2 regions of the Plantibacter sp. CFBP 8798 genome follow, and region 2 is predicted to be linked to the other one. Evidence: predicted binding sites of a transcription regulator. Region 2 holds the regulator's gene; the other holds the start of a gene.

Region 1 (7,544 bases), on a different contig from region 2:
GATGCCCGCCGTCGCGAACGCTACTGGACCAGCTACGCCGGACTCGACGCAGCCGGCCTCCCGGTCCGCGTGCAAGGGCCGGCCCTGGCGAAACCCGACGAGCTGCCGACCTCCGAATCCGCGCGCCTCGACGCGCTGGTCGTCCCCGCCGGGGCACTGGGACAGGTCGCCGCCGCACTCCTCGCCACCGATGGTGGATTCGCGGGGGAGGAGCCGTTGTACCTCCGCTCGCCCGACGTCACGATGTCAGCGGGCGCCAAGCGGGTGACGGCGTGAGCTGGTCGCTGCGCCGCGCCGGTGTCGCCGACCTCGACGCGATCATGGAGCTCGAGCACACCGTTTTCGTGAACGACGCGTGGTCGGCGGACATGATGCGCGCCGAACTGTCGTCGCCGCACGGCTACTACCTCGTCGCGACGGAGGTCGACGGCGACGACGCGACACTCGCCGGCTACGGCGGTCTCTTCGCACCGTCCCGGTCCGACGACGCCGACATCCAGACCATCGCCGTCGCCGGGCACGCCAGAGGACGAGGGCTCGGACGACTCCTCATGCAGGCGCTCATCGAGCAGGCCCGGCAGCAGGACGTCACCCAGGTGTTCCTCGAGGTCAGGGCCGACAACCCCGTGGCGATCGCACTGTACCGGAGTCTCGGCTTCGAGGAACTCGGCGTCCGCCCCGGCTACTACCAGCCGGACGACGTCGACGCCATCGTCATGCGACTCACGGTCCAGCCGAGGCCACCCATGCCCGCCCACGGGCAGTCCCCGCTCGACCCGACCGACCAGCACCCCGGGAGCATCGCGTGAACCGTGCAGAACCGCTCGTCCTCGGCATCGAGACGAGCTGCGACGAGACCGGGATCGGCATCGTCCGCGGACACCACCTGCTGGCGAACACTATCGCCTCGAGCATGGACGAGCACGCACGGTACGGCGGCGTCGTCCCGGAGGTCGCCGCACGAGCCCACCTCGAGGCGCTCGAGCCCACGCTCACGGCGGCGCTCGCCGAGGCCGGCATCGCGTTGGCCGACCTCGACGCCGTCGCGGTGACGAGTGGCCCCGGCCTGTCCGGCGCACTCATGGTCGGCGTCGGCGCAGCGAAGGCGCTCGCCGTGTCCCTCGGTAAACCGCTGTACGCCGTGAACCACCTCGTCGGTCACGTCGGCGCGGACGTCCTCGACTCCGAAGACGGGACGATCGAGTACCCGACGATCGCCCTGCTCGTGTCCGGCGGGCACACCTCGCTGCTCCTCGTGCGGGACCTCGTGTCGGATGTCGAACTGCTCGGCGAGACCATCGACGACGCGGCGGGCGAGGCCTTCGACAAGGTCGCGCGCATCCTGGGTCTGCCGTACCCGGGCGGGCCGCAGATCGACCGGGCGGCCGTCGGCGGCGACCCGAAGGCGATCCGCTTCCCCCGCGGACTCAGCCTGCCGAAGGACATGGAGCGGCATCGCTACGACTTCTCCTTCTCCGGCCTGAAGACGGCCGTGGCGCGCTGGGTCGAGGCGAAGCAGGACGCGGGGGAGCCGGTCCCCGTCGCGGACGTCGCCGCCAGCTTCCGCGAGGCCGTCGTCGACGTGCTCGTCTCGAAGGCGGTCAAGGCGTGCACCGAGCTCGGTGTGCCCCGCCTGCTGCTGGGGGGCGGTGTCATCGCGAACGCACGGCTCCGCGAGGTGGCAGCCGAACGCACCGCCTCGGCCGGGATCGAACTCCGCATCCCGCCGTTGCAGCTGTGCACCGACAACGGCGCGATGATCGCCGCGCTCGCCGCGCAGCTCATCTCCGCCGGACACGAGCCGTCCTCGCTCGACTTCGGCGCCGACTCGACCCTGCCGGTCACCGAGATCCAGGTGCACTGACCGCTCGACGAGCCGTCTCGCGGCCGTCGACCGGGTGCGCAGACGTCGGCGCATAGGATGGGCCGGTACCCGGTCACGGATCGAAGGAGCGGCGATGGATCAGCACGAGCACCCCGACGGACGACCTCAGCACCAGGACGGTGCGGTGGACGGGCAGTCGCGCCCGCCGCAGGCCGAGCAGCCGAACGGGCAGCCGCAGCAGCCGTGGGGGCAGCAGCCCCAGCCCCAGCAGCCGCAGCAGCCCTGGTCGCCGTACCAGCCGCCACAGCCCTCCCAGCAGGCCGGCGTCGCGCCGCAGGGCCAGCAGCAGCCGTATCAGCCTCAGCCCCAGGCCCAGCAGCAGCCGTACCAGCCTCAGGCCCAGGCCCAACAGCCGTACCAGCCTCTGGGTCAGGCCTCCCCGCCGCCCACGGATTGGCAGCGCGGCGCCGGCGCGCCCGTCACGCCACCGACGCGCCCTGCCCAGCAGGGCTCATCCCCCTCGGCCCCTCCGGCGGGTTGGCAGGGCGATCACGCGACCTATCTCCAGACGGTGCCGACGGCGGTCTACCAGGCGCCGAGCCAGGGTGGCTACGCCGCGTACCAGCAGTCGCAGACGCAGACCCCTGCCGCGTCGACCGGGACCTCGCGGAGCACCTGGTCGCTCATCACCGGTGTCGTCGGGCTCGTCGTGTCGGTCTTCGTCGGTTGGGGCTTTCCCCTGTCGATCGCCGCGATCGTGCTCGGGTTCGGAGCCAGGCGTCGCGAGCCGCAGGGCCGAGGTCGCGCCCTCACCGGCCTCGTGACCGGGTTCGTCGGCCTCGCCTGCTCGGTCGGCTGGCTCGTCTACAGCGTCGTCGTGATCATCGGGTACGTCTCGACCTGATCCTCCTCGGGGCGCTGCGGCCCGGCGGAGGCCGTCGGGTCAGGCGTCGGTGGCCGGCGTCACCCGTTCGACGAGCAGCGCACTGTGTTTGCCGGCGATCCTCGTGAGGATGATTGTCGCCGAGCCGTCGCCCTTGAGCGAGAGGCGCTTCCGGAACGCCGCGGGGTCGACGTCGACGCCCCGTTTCTTGATCTCGAGGACGCCGATCCCGCGATCACGCATCGTGCGCTTGAGGACCTTCTCGTCCATCGGCAGCCGTTCGAGCACCCGGAAGGTCGTGGCGAACGGCGAGCTCGTCGCGGTGTCGGAGGTCAGGTAGGCGATGCCCTGGCCGAGCATGCCGGCCTCCAACCGGATGGCGAGGTCGCCGATGAGTCGGGCCCGGATCACGGATCCGTCGGGTTCGTGCACGTAGTCGCCGAGCTCCCGCACCGGGGCGTCGTCGGCGTCGGCCTCGGCGCGCAACTCGTGGTGGACGCCGTCCGCGAGGAGGAGCGCGGACCGTCGGACATCCGGACGGGCCAGCGGGCCGAACCAGAGCGCCATCTCGACGAGCTGTCCGTCGACCGACACCCACTGCGCCTCGGCGTCGTCGGGGATGAGGGAGCGGTCGAATCCGGGCCCGAGCTTGACGCCTGTGGGAAGGCGGGTCGCCGCACCGAAGACCAGGTCGAGGGACGGGGTGTAGTCGGCGGCACTCGACAGCCGCGCGGTGTCGGCGTGTCCTGCGGTGCGCCGCGCGGGATCGAACCAGACCGCGTCGAAGTCGTCGAGGGAGACGTCTTCGGCGGCGGCGTTCCGCACGGTCGCCGTGGGGAACGGAGCGAGGTTGTAGCTGGCGATGGCCGCGGTGACCTCGTCGATGTCGACCGCCGTGACCTCCAGGTCGAGCGAGGCCATGGCCATCGAGTCGGCGCCGATGCCGCTGCCGAGGTCGGCGATGCGCGTGAGGCCGGCCCGGGCGAACCGCCCGGCGTGCAGCGCGGCGACGGGAAGGCGTGTGGCCTGTTCGAGCCCGGCCTCGGTGAACAGCATGCGGCCGGCGAACGGTCCGAACTTGCCGACAGCCTTCTGCCTCAATCGCGACTGCGTGAGGACCGCCGCGACCAGCTCGGGGGAGTGGCCCTCCTTGCGCAGGCGCCCGACCAGGCGGACGGCCTCGTCCTTCGTCGGGTAAGGGGGGAGGGAGTCGAGGAGCCTGAGGCCGTCGGCCGTGAGGAGTTCGACGAGTTCCGAACGGTCCATGGTCAGCGGGCCTCGGGCGGAGCTGGATGCATCCGGCAACGGTAGCAGTCGCTGATTGGCACTCGCATTGCATGAGTGCCAGAACATGCCTACACTGGAATCAGCACTCTCGCAGTGTGAGTGCTAACCACGTCTTCGTTTCAAGAAAGAGGTCAACCGTGTCGGTCTCCATCAAGCCGCTCGAGGATCGCATCGTCATCAAGCAGGTCGAGGCAGAGCAGACCACCGCTTCCGGTCTGGTCATCCCCGACACCGCCAAGGAGAAGCCCCAGGAGGGCGAGGTCGTGGCGGTCGGACCCGGTCGCATCGACGACAACGGCAACCGCGTGCCGCTCGACGTCGCCGTCGGCGACAAGGTGATCTACTCCAAGTACGGTGGCACCGAGGTCAAGTACGCCGGTGAGGACTACCTCGTCCTGTCCGCGCGCGACGTCCTCGCAGTCGTCGTCCGCTAGTCACCAGCGCACGGATCCGGCGGCTCAAGCCGCTCAACAGCCCGAATGGCATTCGCCGTTCGGGCTGTGTCCGTTTCCGGAGGGTGTCGCGGGGAGTCGCGGGTCTAGCCTGGACCAGTGCAGAACCCCAGCGATCCAGCCGACGTCGACATCCACCCCGTCACCGTCGACGGGGGAGGGGATCGACGTGCGAGCGTCGCCGTGCCCCAGCAGGGGAGCCGGTCCGGACTGCTCTCGGCGGTCGCCGCCTACTGCCTCTGGGGAGCGCTCCCGCTCTACTTCATCGCCCTCGCACCGGCCGGCGCCTTCGAGGTCGTGGCGTGGCGGATCCTGTTCTCCCTCGTCTTCTGCGCCGTCCTCATCCTGGCGACCCGTTCCTGGCGTCGACTGTTCGGCATCCTCCGCCAGCGCCGCATCGTCCTGACGATGGGCCTCGCCGGAGCGCTCATCTACGTCAACTGGCAGACGTACGTCTACGGTGCGCTCAACGGCCAAGTGGTCGAGGCGTCGCTCGGGTACTTCATCAACCCGATCGTGACCGTCTTCCTCGGCGTCTTCTTCCTCCGCGAGCGGCTGCGTCCAGCCCAATGGGCTGCGGTGGTCGTGAGCGTGATCGCGGTCCTCGTCCTCGCGATCGGGCACGGCAGCGTCCCCTGGATCGCCCTCATCCTGGCCTTCTCATTCGGCCTCTACGGCTACATCAAGAAATTGGTGGGCGGCTCGGTCGACGCCGTGTCCGGGTTGACGCTCGAGACCGTGTGGCTGATGCCGGTCGCGATCGCCCAGCTCATCGCTGTCGGCGTGACCGGTGGGCTGACCATCGGCACCGCGGGCGTCGGGCACGCCCTGCTGCTCGTCGGCGCCGGCGTCATCACCGCCGTCCCGCTCCTGCTGTTCGCGGCGGCTGCCCGCCGCCTCCCGCTCACCTGGATGGGTTTCATCCAGTACTTCGCACCGATCATCCAGTTCGTCGTCGGTGTCGCCGTCCTGCACGAGGCGATGCCGCCGGAGCGCTGGTTGGGCTTCGGTCTCGTGTGGCTGGCGCTCGCGATCCTCACCGTCGACATGCTCGTCGCCTCAACGCGGGGTCGTCGGGCCGCCGGGGCCGAACGGCGCCGCTCCACGCGGGTCTGAACAGCGGATTCCAGCGCTGATCGCGCGACCACTGCAGGAAAAGCGCGAAACAGGCCCTCCTGAGGTAACGATTTGGTCGTGTTACACGCTTGTAACGTCAACGACATTGTCCAGCGCACGTGCAGCGGATAACTTGACTCAACGGCAGCCCCTGGAGCTGCCACTCTTCTGACAAGCAAGGAGTACCATGAGCGTCTTTTCGAAGGCCACGGCCGCTCGCTCCCGCCCACGTTCCATCGTTCTCGGTGGCATCGCACTGATCGGAGCCAGCGCGCTGGTCCTGAGCGGTTGCGCCTCAAGTGGTAGCGGCGACAGCGGCAGCAGCAGCAAGCCTGCTGGCGACCTGACCCTGAAGCTCGGCACGGCGTTGCCGCAGACCGGTAACCTCGCGTTCCTCGGCCCGCCCGAGGAGGCCGGTGTCGGTCTCGCGGTCAAGGAGGTCAACGACGCCGACCTCGGCATCAAGATCGACCTGACGCTCGGCGACTCGGGTGACTCCGACAACAAGGCGTACGCGACCGAGGTCCCCCGTCTGCTCTCCGAGGGCGTCACGGCCATCATCGGTGCAGCGTCCTCGGGTGTGTCGAAGCTCTTCATCGACGAAGTCACCGGCGCAGGCGTCATCCAGTTCTCCCCGGCGAACACCTCCGCGGACTTCACGACGTGGGACGACAACGGTCTCTACTGGCGGACGGCGCCGTCCGACGTGCTGCAGGGCGAGGTCCTCGGGAACCTGATCGCGGAGGACGGCAACGCCACCCTCGGCATCATCTACCTGAACGACTCGTACGGCACCGGCCTCGCGAAGTTCACCAAGGAGGCCTTCGAGAGCGCCGGCGGTGAAGTGGTCGCCGAGCAGTCGTACAACACCGGTGACACCTCGTTCGACGCGCAGATCAGCGCGGTCAAGGCGGAGAACCCCGACGCGATCGCGATCATCGCGTTCGAGGAGACCAAGACGATCGTCCCCGGTCTCGCCGGCTTCCCGTCGGACAAGCTCTACTTCGTCGACGGCAACCTCGCCGACTACAGCGCGGACTTCGCTCCGGGCACCCTGACGGGCGCCAAGGGCACGCTGCCCGGTCTCGACACCGCGAAGCTCGGTGACTTCACCGACCGCCTCCAGGCGTTCGTGAAGGACGAGGGCGGCGAGCCGCTGAAGGACTACAGCTACGCGGCTGAATCCTACGACGCCGTCATCCTGCTCGCCCTCGCGGCGCTGCAGGCCGGTTCGACCGAGGGTGCCGACATGGCGGCCCAGCTCCAGTCCGTGTCCGGTGGCAAGGACAAGGGCGAGAAGGTGACCACCTTCGAAGAGGGTGCGAAGGCCATCGCCGACGGCAAGAAGATCGACTACGACGGCAACTCCGGTCCGATCACGTTCGACGAGAACGGTGACCCGACCGAGGCGACGATCGGTATCTACCAGTACGGTGACGACAACAAGTACACCCGCACCAACTAGTCGCCCACGCGACTGACGAGGCCCCGGAGCGATCCGGGGCCTTCGTCGTGCCCGGCCCCCGATGCACCCCGCGTGTGGTGTGCCGTGTGTGGTGGCGCCAGCGCGGTGCGCTGACGCGAGCGCGGGTCCAGCGCGTGGGCGCGGGTCTCCAGAGACCCGCGCCCACGCGCCTGGGTCGCGCTCACGCCGATTCCGAGCCCATGCGGCACAGCGGGGCGCGCTCACGCCGACGCACCGCGCTGGCGACGGGTCGCCTGCCAGCGCACCGCGCTGACGGAGGGTGCGGCGCGGTCACGTCGGCGCACCGCGCTGACAGCGATCAGTTGGGCGCCCGAGTCAACGGAACGCGCGTTGCAGTCCCGCGCGTTCGAGCTTCGCGGCGAGCCGGCTCGGATGGACGAGGTCCTCCCATGTGGCGCGGACGACCGTGTAGCCGAGCGCGCGCAGCCGATCCTCCCGATGCTTCTCCGCCAGGACGATGTCGGCCACGTCCCGTCCTTGCGTGAACTCCTCCCG
Region 2 (7,544 bases):
TCCTCGACCGCGTCGTGGGGCGCATCCCGAACCCCGTGGGCGACCCGGACGCACCCACGCGCGCCATGATCTTCGACTCCGTCTACGACACCTACCGTGGCGTCGTCACCTACGTCCGCATGATCGACGGCCAGCTGAGTCCGCGCGAGCGCATCCAGATGATGTCGACGCGCGCGGTGCACGACCTCCTCGAGATCGGCGTCAGCTCGCCGGAACCGACGCCCACGAAGGGCCTCGGCGTCGGTGAGGTGGGCTACCTCATCACGGGCGTGAAGGACGTCCGGCAGTCGAAGGTCGGCGACACCGTCACGACCGCGGTGAAGCCGGCGACCGACGCCCTCCCGGGCTACACCGACCCGAAGCCGATGGTCTTCTCCGGTCTGTACCCGATCGACGGCAGCGACTACCCGATCCTCCGCGACGCGCTCGACAAGCTGAAGCTCTCCGACGCCTCGCTCAACTACGAGCCGGAGACCTCCGTCGCCCTCGGATTCGGCTTCCGCGTCGGCTTCCTCGGCCTGCTCCACCTCGAGATCGTGACCGAGCGGTTGCAGCGCGAGTTCGACCTCGACCTCATCGCCACCGCGCCGTCGGTCACCTACGAGGTGAAGACGGAGGACAAGCAGGTCGTCACCGTCACGAACCCCAGCGAGTTCCCCTCCGGCAAGATCCTCGAGGTGTCGGAGCCGATGGTCAAGGTGGGCATCCTCGCCCCCAAGGACTACGTGGGCACCATCATGGAGCTCTGCCAGAGCCGTCGAGGTGCGCTGCTCGGCATGGAGTACCTCGGCGAGGACCGCGTCGAGCTGCGGTACACGATGCCGCTCGGTGAGATCGTCTTCGACTTCTTCGACCACCTGAAGAGCCGCACGCAGGGGTACGCGTCGCTCGACTACGAGCCCTCCGGTCAGCAGGCCGCCGATCTCGTGAAGGTCGACATCCTGCTGCAGGGCGACCAGGTCGACGCGTTCAGCGCCATCGTCCACCGCGAGAAGGCGTACGCCTACGGCGTGCTCATGACCGAGCGCCTGAAGAAGCTCATCCCGCGCCAGCAGTTCGAGGTGCCGATCCAGGCCGCCATCGGTGCGCGGATCATCGCCCGCGAGTCGGTCCGTGCCATGCGCAAGGACGTCCTGGCCAAGTGCTACGGCGGTGACATCACCCGCAAGCGCAAGCTCCTCGAGAAGCAGAAGGAGGGCAAGAAGCGGATGAAGATGGTCGGCAAGGTCGAGGTGCCTCAGGAAGCGTTCATCGCAGCGCTCTCCGGGGACGTGGAGACGAAGGACAAGAAGTGAACGCACGACGCAGTTCGTTCGAGGACGAGGCGGTCGACTACGCGGCCGTCGGTGCCACCCAGCGGACCGACCTCCTGCAGTACCCGCCGGAGGGTTACGTGCCGTCGGAGGACGAGTTCCGCCTCGGGAGCGGCGAGGAGCGGTTCGCCCTCGCGAGCAGCGCCCTCCTCACCTGGGGGCTGCATCGCTCGAGTGGCGTGGAGATCTCCGAGGTGCACCCCGGCACGGGCGTGCAGTACGGCGGCATCGCCTTCGCCGAGGACGGTACGCCGCTGGAACCCATCGAGACGCACGAGGAGCAACGCTTCGCCGAGGACGGCACGCCGTTCATCACGCCGGGCACGACGGTCGTCTTCGCCGGCACCGTCGGCGGGGAACCGCTCGTCGGGCCGCATCGCGTCATCTCCGTCACCGAGGAGCCGGGTCACGTGAGCCTGGCCATCGGCACGATGGAGGGCGATCCGGAGAGCGGCGAGCAGTCCTTCACGATCGAGCAGCGCGAGGACGACTCCGTCTGGATCGTCGTGCGCTCGTTCTTCCGCCCGACGAAGGGTGCAGCGAAGCTCGTCGGCTCCAAGCGCCGCCGCAAGACCATGAACGACGCCTACCTCCGCGCACTCCTGCCGTCGCGCGGCGTCTGAGCGACGGACCGTGCCGAGCGCCCTCCCACTCGCCGATCCGGCCCCGTCCGACGGACTCCTCCCGGAGACGGCGGCCGTCGGTGCCCACGAACGCAACTTCGGGGTCTACCTGCACGTCCCGTTCTGCCGGGTCCGATGCGGCTACTGCGACTTCAACACCTACACGGCGACCGAGCTCCGCGGCGCGAAGCAGTCTGACTACGCCGACGAGGCGGTCGCGGAACTCCGCTTCGGCAAGTCCGTCCTGGCGTCATCGACCGTCCCCGATCGTCCGGTCTCGACCGTGTTCTTCGGTGGCGGGACGCCGACCCTCCTCCCCGCTGACGACCTGGTCCGCATGCTCCGAGGCGTGACGGACAACTTCGACCTCGCTCCCGGCGCTGAAGTGACGACCGAGGCCAACCCCGACTCCGTCGACGCCACCTACCTCCGCACGCTCGCCGAAGCCGGATTCACCCGGGTGTCCTTCGGGATGCAGTCCGCCGTGCCGAGCGTGCTCGCCACCCTCGAGCGCACGCACGATCCGGCTCGGGTGCCGCTCGTCGTGCAGTGGGCTCGCGAGGCCGGCCTCGGCGTCAGCCTGGACCTCATCTACGGGACGCCGGGGGAGACCCTGGCCGACTGGCGCGTCTCACTCGAGACGGCGATCGCCTGCGCTCCGGACCACGTGTCGGCTTATTCGCTCATCGTCGAACCCGGAACGAAACTCGCGCGCCAGATCCGCTCGGGCGTGGTGGGGACCCCCGACGAAGACCTGCAGGCCGATATGTACGAGCTCGCCGACGATCTCCTCACCGAGGCCGGCTACGGCTGGTACGAGGTCAGCAACTGGGCGACGGACGACACGCACCGCTCCCGGCACAACCTCTCCTACTGGACCGGCGAGGACTGGTGGGGTGTCGGCCCGGGCTCGCACAGTCACGTCGGCGGGGTGCGCTGGTGGAACGTCAAGCACCCGGCGGCGTACGCCCAGCGGATCGCGGCGGGGGAGTCGCCGGCCGCCGGCCGGGAGACCCTGGACGACGAGACGCGGGAACTCGAACGCATCCTGCTGCTCACCCGCACGCGGGACGGCATCCCGATCCGGACGCTCGCCCCCGAGGCTCGCACGGCCGTCGCCGGGCTCATCGCCGAGGAACTGGTCGACGCACGGCAGGCCCTGCTCGGACGGCTGGAGCTCACGCGCCGCGGACGGCTCCTCGCCGACGCGGTCGTCCGCCGTCTGGTCGGCGACTGACCCTGCCCGAGGCGCAGAACAGCCCCGCCCGGCGGACCGGACGGGGCTGTTCTCGTGCGGCTCGACGGATCAGGCCTTGATGAACTGGATCGTGAGCGGGTAGCTGTACAGCTCGCCCTTGTTCGCCTTGATCGCGGCGATGATGCTGAACACGATCACCACGACGTAGACGGCGATGATGATGAACAGACCCACGACGACGATCGTCAGGATCGAGCCGACCACGAGCGCGATCAGCATCGTCAGCTGGAAGTTCAGCGCGGTGAGCGTGTGCGCCTTGATGAACGGGCCGCGGTCCTTGAGGACCAGGTAGCCGATCAGCGGCGGGATGAATCCGAAGAAGATCCCACCGATGTGGATGAGCGTCGACCAGAGCTTCTCGTCCGACGGGCTCATGGGCTGAGCGGCGGCGTACGGCTGCTGGTACTGCGGGGCGCCTGCGGGCGGCGGCGGGTAGGAGCCGGCAGCGGGCGGCGGCGGCGCGTAGCCACCGGCGGGCGGGGGCGGGTAGGCGCCTGCGGGCGGCTGCTGCGGAGCTGCGGGAGGGGGCGTCGCGCCGTCTCCTGCAGGCGGAACCGACCCGCCCTTCGCTGGGTCGACGGGCGGCTGAGCGTTCGGATCGGACATCTTCGCACCTTTCACGGAGAGTGATATTCAATTGGTCCAGCTGAGCGTATCGCACCAGGTGTTGCTCATCAGGGACCCACGCCTGCGGCCAACGGTATTCCCGCGGCACGGGGCCGCGCAAGGGACGGCCGCGCGGAGGCCACGATATGATTGGCAGTCAGGGTCTTCGAGTGCTGATGGTCGGCGCTCCGAGGTGGATGACGGGAGGAGATCGAGATGGTGTCGGATCGCGGTCTCGAAGTGCTCCGCGTCATCGTGCAGGACTACGTCGCCTCGCGCGAGCCCGTCGGTTCCAAGACGATCGTCGACCGCCACTCCTTCGGGGTCTCCGCAGCCACCATCCGCAACGACATGGCGCAGCTCGAGGACGAAGAGCTCATCGCAGCTCCCCACACCTCTTCCGGCCGGGTGCCCACCGACAAGGGTTACCGGATGTTCGTCGACCACCTGGCCGACCGCCGTCCGCTGAACAACGCCCAACGGACGGCGATCGAGACCTTCCTCGGCGCGTCCGGCGACCTCGACGAGGTCCTGCACCGCACGGTGCGGCTGCTCTCGCAGCTGACGAACCAGGTCGCGCTCGTCCAGTACCCGATGTTCTCCCGGGCACGCGTCCGGCATCTCGAGTTGGTGAGCGTCACCTCGAACCGAGTGCTCGCGGTCATCATCCTCGACAACGGCCGCGTCGAGCAGCGGCTCATCGAGACGGAGAGCCCGGTCGACGACGATCTCATCTCGCGGCTCCGCTCGCTGTGCAACGAGGCGGTCGCGGGCCGTCCACTCCTCGACGCCCACGACGCGATCGGCGACGTCCCAGCCGACATCGCCGACCTCGATCGCGCGGCGGCCGTCCGCATCGTCGACGCGGTGCGCGAGCAACTCTCGGCGCAGCGCCAGGACCGCCTCGTCATGGCCGGCGCCGCCAACCTCGCCCGCACCGAGGACGACTTCCCCGGCAGCATCTATCCGGTCCTGGACGCCATCGAGCAGCAGGTCGTGCTGCTCCGGCTCTTCGGCGAGATGGAGTCCGAGCGCGACGGCGTGGTCGCCAGCATCGGGCGGGAGAACGCGTCGTTCGGCCTCGAGACCACGAGTGTCCTCGCCGGGAACTACCGTTCCTCTGGTGGCGAAATCGCCCGGCTCGGCGTCCTCGGCCCCACGAGAATGGACTACGCGAGCAACATGGCTGCGGTCCGCGCCGTCGCCAGGTACCTCTCGCGCATCCTCGACGCCGAGTGACGCATCCTCGTCGCGTCCCCCAACACCTTCCGCACCTCGAACGAAAGGCCCTCAGTGGCTGACTACCCCGACCACTACGCAGCACTCGGTGTCGCCAAGGAGGCGACGCCCGAAGAGATCAAGAAGGCGTACCGCCGCCTCGCACGCGAACTGCACCCCGACGTGAACCCGGGTTCCGACGCCTCGGAACGGTTCAAGGAGGTCACGCACGCCTACGACGTGCTGAGCGACCCCAAGCAGCGCCAGCAGTACGACCTCGGTCCGCAGGCTGGTGGGTTCGGTGGCGGCGACGCCGGGTTCGGCGGCTTCGGCGACATCTTCGACACCTTCTTCGGCGGTGGCGGCCAGCAGCGCGGACCCAAGTCCCGTCGCGCACGCGGGGAGGACGCCCTGTTGCGCGTCGAGCTCGACCTCGACGAGGTCATCTTCGGCACCCACCGCGACCTCGAGGTCGACACCGCCGTGCTCTGCAGCACCTGCAACGGCTCCTGCTGCCAGCCCGGCACCTCACCGGTGACCTGCGACATCTGTCACGGCACCGGCTCCATCCAGCGGGCCGTCCGCTCGCTGCTCGGCAACGTCATGACGTCGGCGCCCTGCGGCACCTGCCGCGGCTACGGCACGATCATCGCGACCCCGTGCGTCACCTGCCAGGGTCAGGGTCGGCTCCGTGCCCGCCGCACCGTCTCGGTCGACATCCCGGCCGGCGTCGACACCGGTCTGCGTCTGCAGATGCCGGGGAGCGGCGAGGTCGGCCCGGCCGGCGGCCCGAACGGCGACCTCTACCTCGAGATGAAGGTCAAGCACCACGACGTCTTCAGCCGCGACGGCGACGACCTGTTGTGCACGCTCGAAGTCCCGATGACCGACGCCATCCTCGGCCGCCAGGTCACCGTCCACGCGCTCGACGGCGACGTCGAGGTCGAGCTGCGGCCGGGCGTGCAGAGCTCCGAGGTCATCACGGTCAAGGACCGCGGTGTCACCCGTCTCCGCGGGAACAGCCGGGGCGACCTCAAGATCGGCGTCCAGGTCGTCACGCCGACGAAACTCGACCACCGCGAACGCGAGCTGATCAAGAGCTTCGCCTCGGGACGACGCCAGGGTGCTCCGGCGCTCGCGCAGTTCCAGCAGGGCCTGTTCGCGAAGATCCGCGACCGCTTCCACGGCGTCGGTTGAGATGAGTTCGCTGTACCTCCGTGAGGATCTCGAATCGACCGGTGTCGGCGACTCGGTGACCCTCCGCGGGCCCGAGGCGAAGCACGCCGTCGCCGTGAGTCGGCTGCGGGTCGGCGAGACGACGTCGATCGGCAACGGCCGGGGCCTGATCGCGACCGGACCGGTCGTGCGCAGCGAGCCGGGGGAGTTGGAGATCCGCGTCGAATCGGTCGTGGTGCATCCGGAGAACCGTCCCGGGCTCGTCCTCGTGCAGGCGCTGGCCAAGGGTGATCGCGACGAACTCGCCATCCAGGCGGCGACCGAGCTGGGTGTCGACCGGATCGTCCCGTGGGGCGCCGAGCGCAGCATCTCGAGATGGCAGGGCGACAAAGCGGTCAAGGGCCGTGCGCGCTGGCAGCTCATCGTGCGGGAGGCGTCGAAGCAGTCGATCCGCGCACGGGTCCCCGAGGTGGCCGAGGTCGTCGACACCCGCGGACTCGCGTCGATCGTCGCCGGCCGGACCGTCCTCGTGCTCGAACCCAGCGCGGCACTCGCTCTCTCGGAGCTCGACCCGTCGGCCCTGCTCGCCGAGGAACTCGTGCTCGTCGTCGGTCCGGAGGGCGGCATCTCGCCGGCGGAGCGCGAACGGCTCGAAGCGGCCGGCGCCGTCGAGGTCCGGATCGGCTCGGGCGTCCTGCGCACCTCGACGGCAGGACCGGCGGCGATCGCCGCGCTCAACCTGCTGCTCGGTCGGTGGTGACGATCCACCAGCCCGCGCATGAGGCCGCCACGAACCTTAGACTGGTGGACATGAGTGAAGCACCGTCGGTATTCAGCCGCATCGTGTCGGGGGAGATCCCGACGACCCTCCTCGCCGAGACCGATCGGGTGATCGCGTTCGCCGACATCGCACCGCAGGCGCCCGTGCACCTCCTCGTCGTCCCGAAGACCGCCGAGTACCGCGACGTCGTGGAGTTGGCCGCTGGCGACCCCTCCTTGCTCGCTGAGATGGTCGAGGTGGCGTCGTCGCTTGCGAAGGAGCACACGGGTGGCGAGTTCCGACTCGTCTTCAACACCGGCGAGTCCGCCGGGCAGACGGTCTTCCACGTGCACGCGCATGTCCTCGGCGGTTCCCTGCAGGAGGGCACCCTTGGCGGAGCCTGAGTCCTCGAACCCCGACCGCTCCGTCGCTGCGCGGACGGAGGAGGTCGAGCACGTCCTCCTGGTGGACGGGCTCGCCATGGTCCGTCTCCTCGGCCCACAGGACCGCCTCCTGACGACCGTCGAGCGCGAACACCCCGGTGTCTCGGTGCACGTGCGCGGCAATGAGATCACCATCACCGGCCCGGC

The links. The regulator HrcA, encoded in region 2, represses chaperone genes, less so after heat shock. The targets are predictions, from matches to a motif close to TTNGCACTCGNNNNNNNCGAGTGCNAA.
Region 1: a site for HrcA is predicted at 4,030-4,056, ahead of groES (co-chaperone GroES). Genes of this name have one in related genera too.

What each region holds. Positions count from the first base shown of each region.
Region 1 covers NZ_JACYTS010000001.1:1,387,936-1,395,479, forward strand. Annotated here, with positions in the region: gene tsaB (tRNA (adenosine(37)-N6)-threonylcarbamoyltransferase complex dimerization subunit type 1 TsaB) at 1-276, shown strand, start outside; gene rimI (ribosomal protein S18-alanine N-acetyltransferase) at 273-809, shown strand; gene tsaD (tRNA (adenosine(37)-N6)-threonylcarbamoyltransferase complex transferase subunit TsaD) at 806-1,864, shown strand; gene IFU30_RS06585 (DUF4190 domain-containing protein) at 1,959-2,729, shown strand; gene IFU30_RS06590 (class I SAM-dependent methyltransferase) at 2,769-3,974, opposite strand; gene groES (co-chaperone GroES) at 4,133-4,429, shown strand; gene rarD (EamA family transporter RarD) at 4,631-5,563, shown strand; gene IFU30_RS06605 (ABC transporter substrate-binding protein) at 5,751-7,028, shown strand; gene IFU30_RS06610 (hypothetical protein) at 7,365-7,544, opposite strand, start outside.
Region 2 covers NZ_JACYTS010000002.1:568,248-575,791, reverse strand. Annotated here, with positions in the region: gene lepA (translation elongation factor 4) at 1-1,295, shown strand, start outside; gene IFU30_RS20880 (DUF1990 family protein) at 1,292-1,936, shown strand; gene hemW (radical SAM family heme chaperone HemW) at 1,947-3,173, shown strand; gene IFU30_RS20375 (DUF4870 domain-containing protein) at 3,243-3,800, opposite strand; gene hrcA (heat-inducible transcriptional repressor HrcA) at 4,017-5,039, shown strand; gene dnaJ (molecular chaperone DnaJ) at 5,094-6,215, shown strand; gene IFU30_RS09685 (16S rRNA (uracil(1498)-N(3))-methyltransferase) at 6,217-6,954, shown strand; gene IFU30_RS09680 (HIT domain-containing protein) at 7,005-7,358, shown strand; gene IFU30_RS09675 (PhoH family protein) at 7,435-7,544, shown strand, end outside.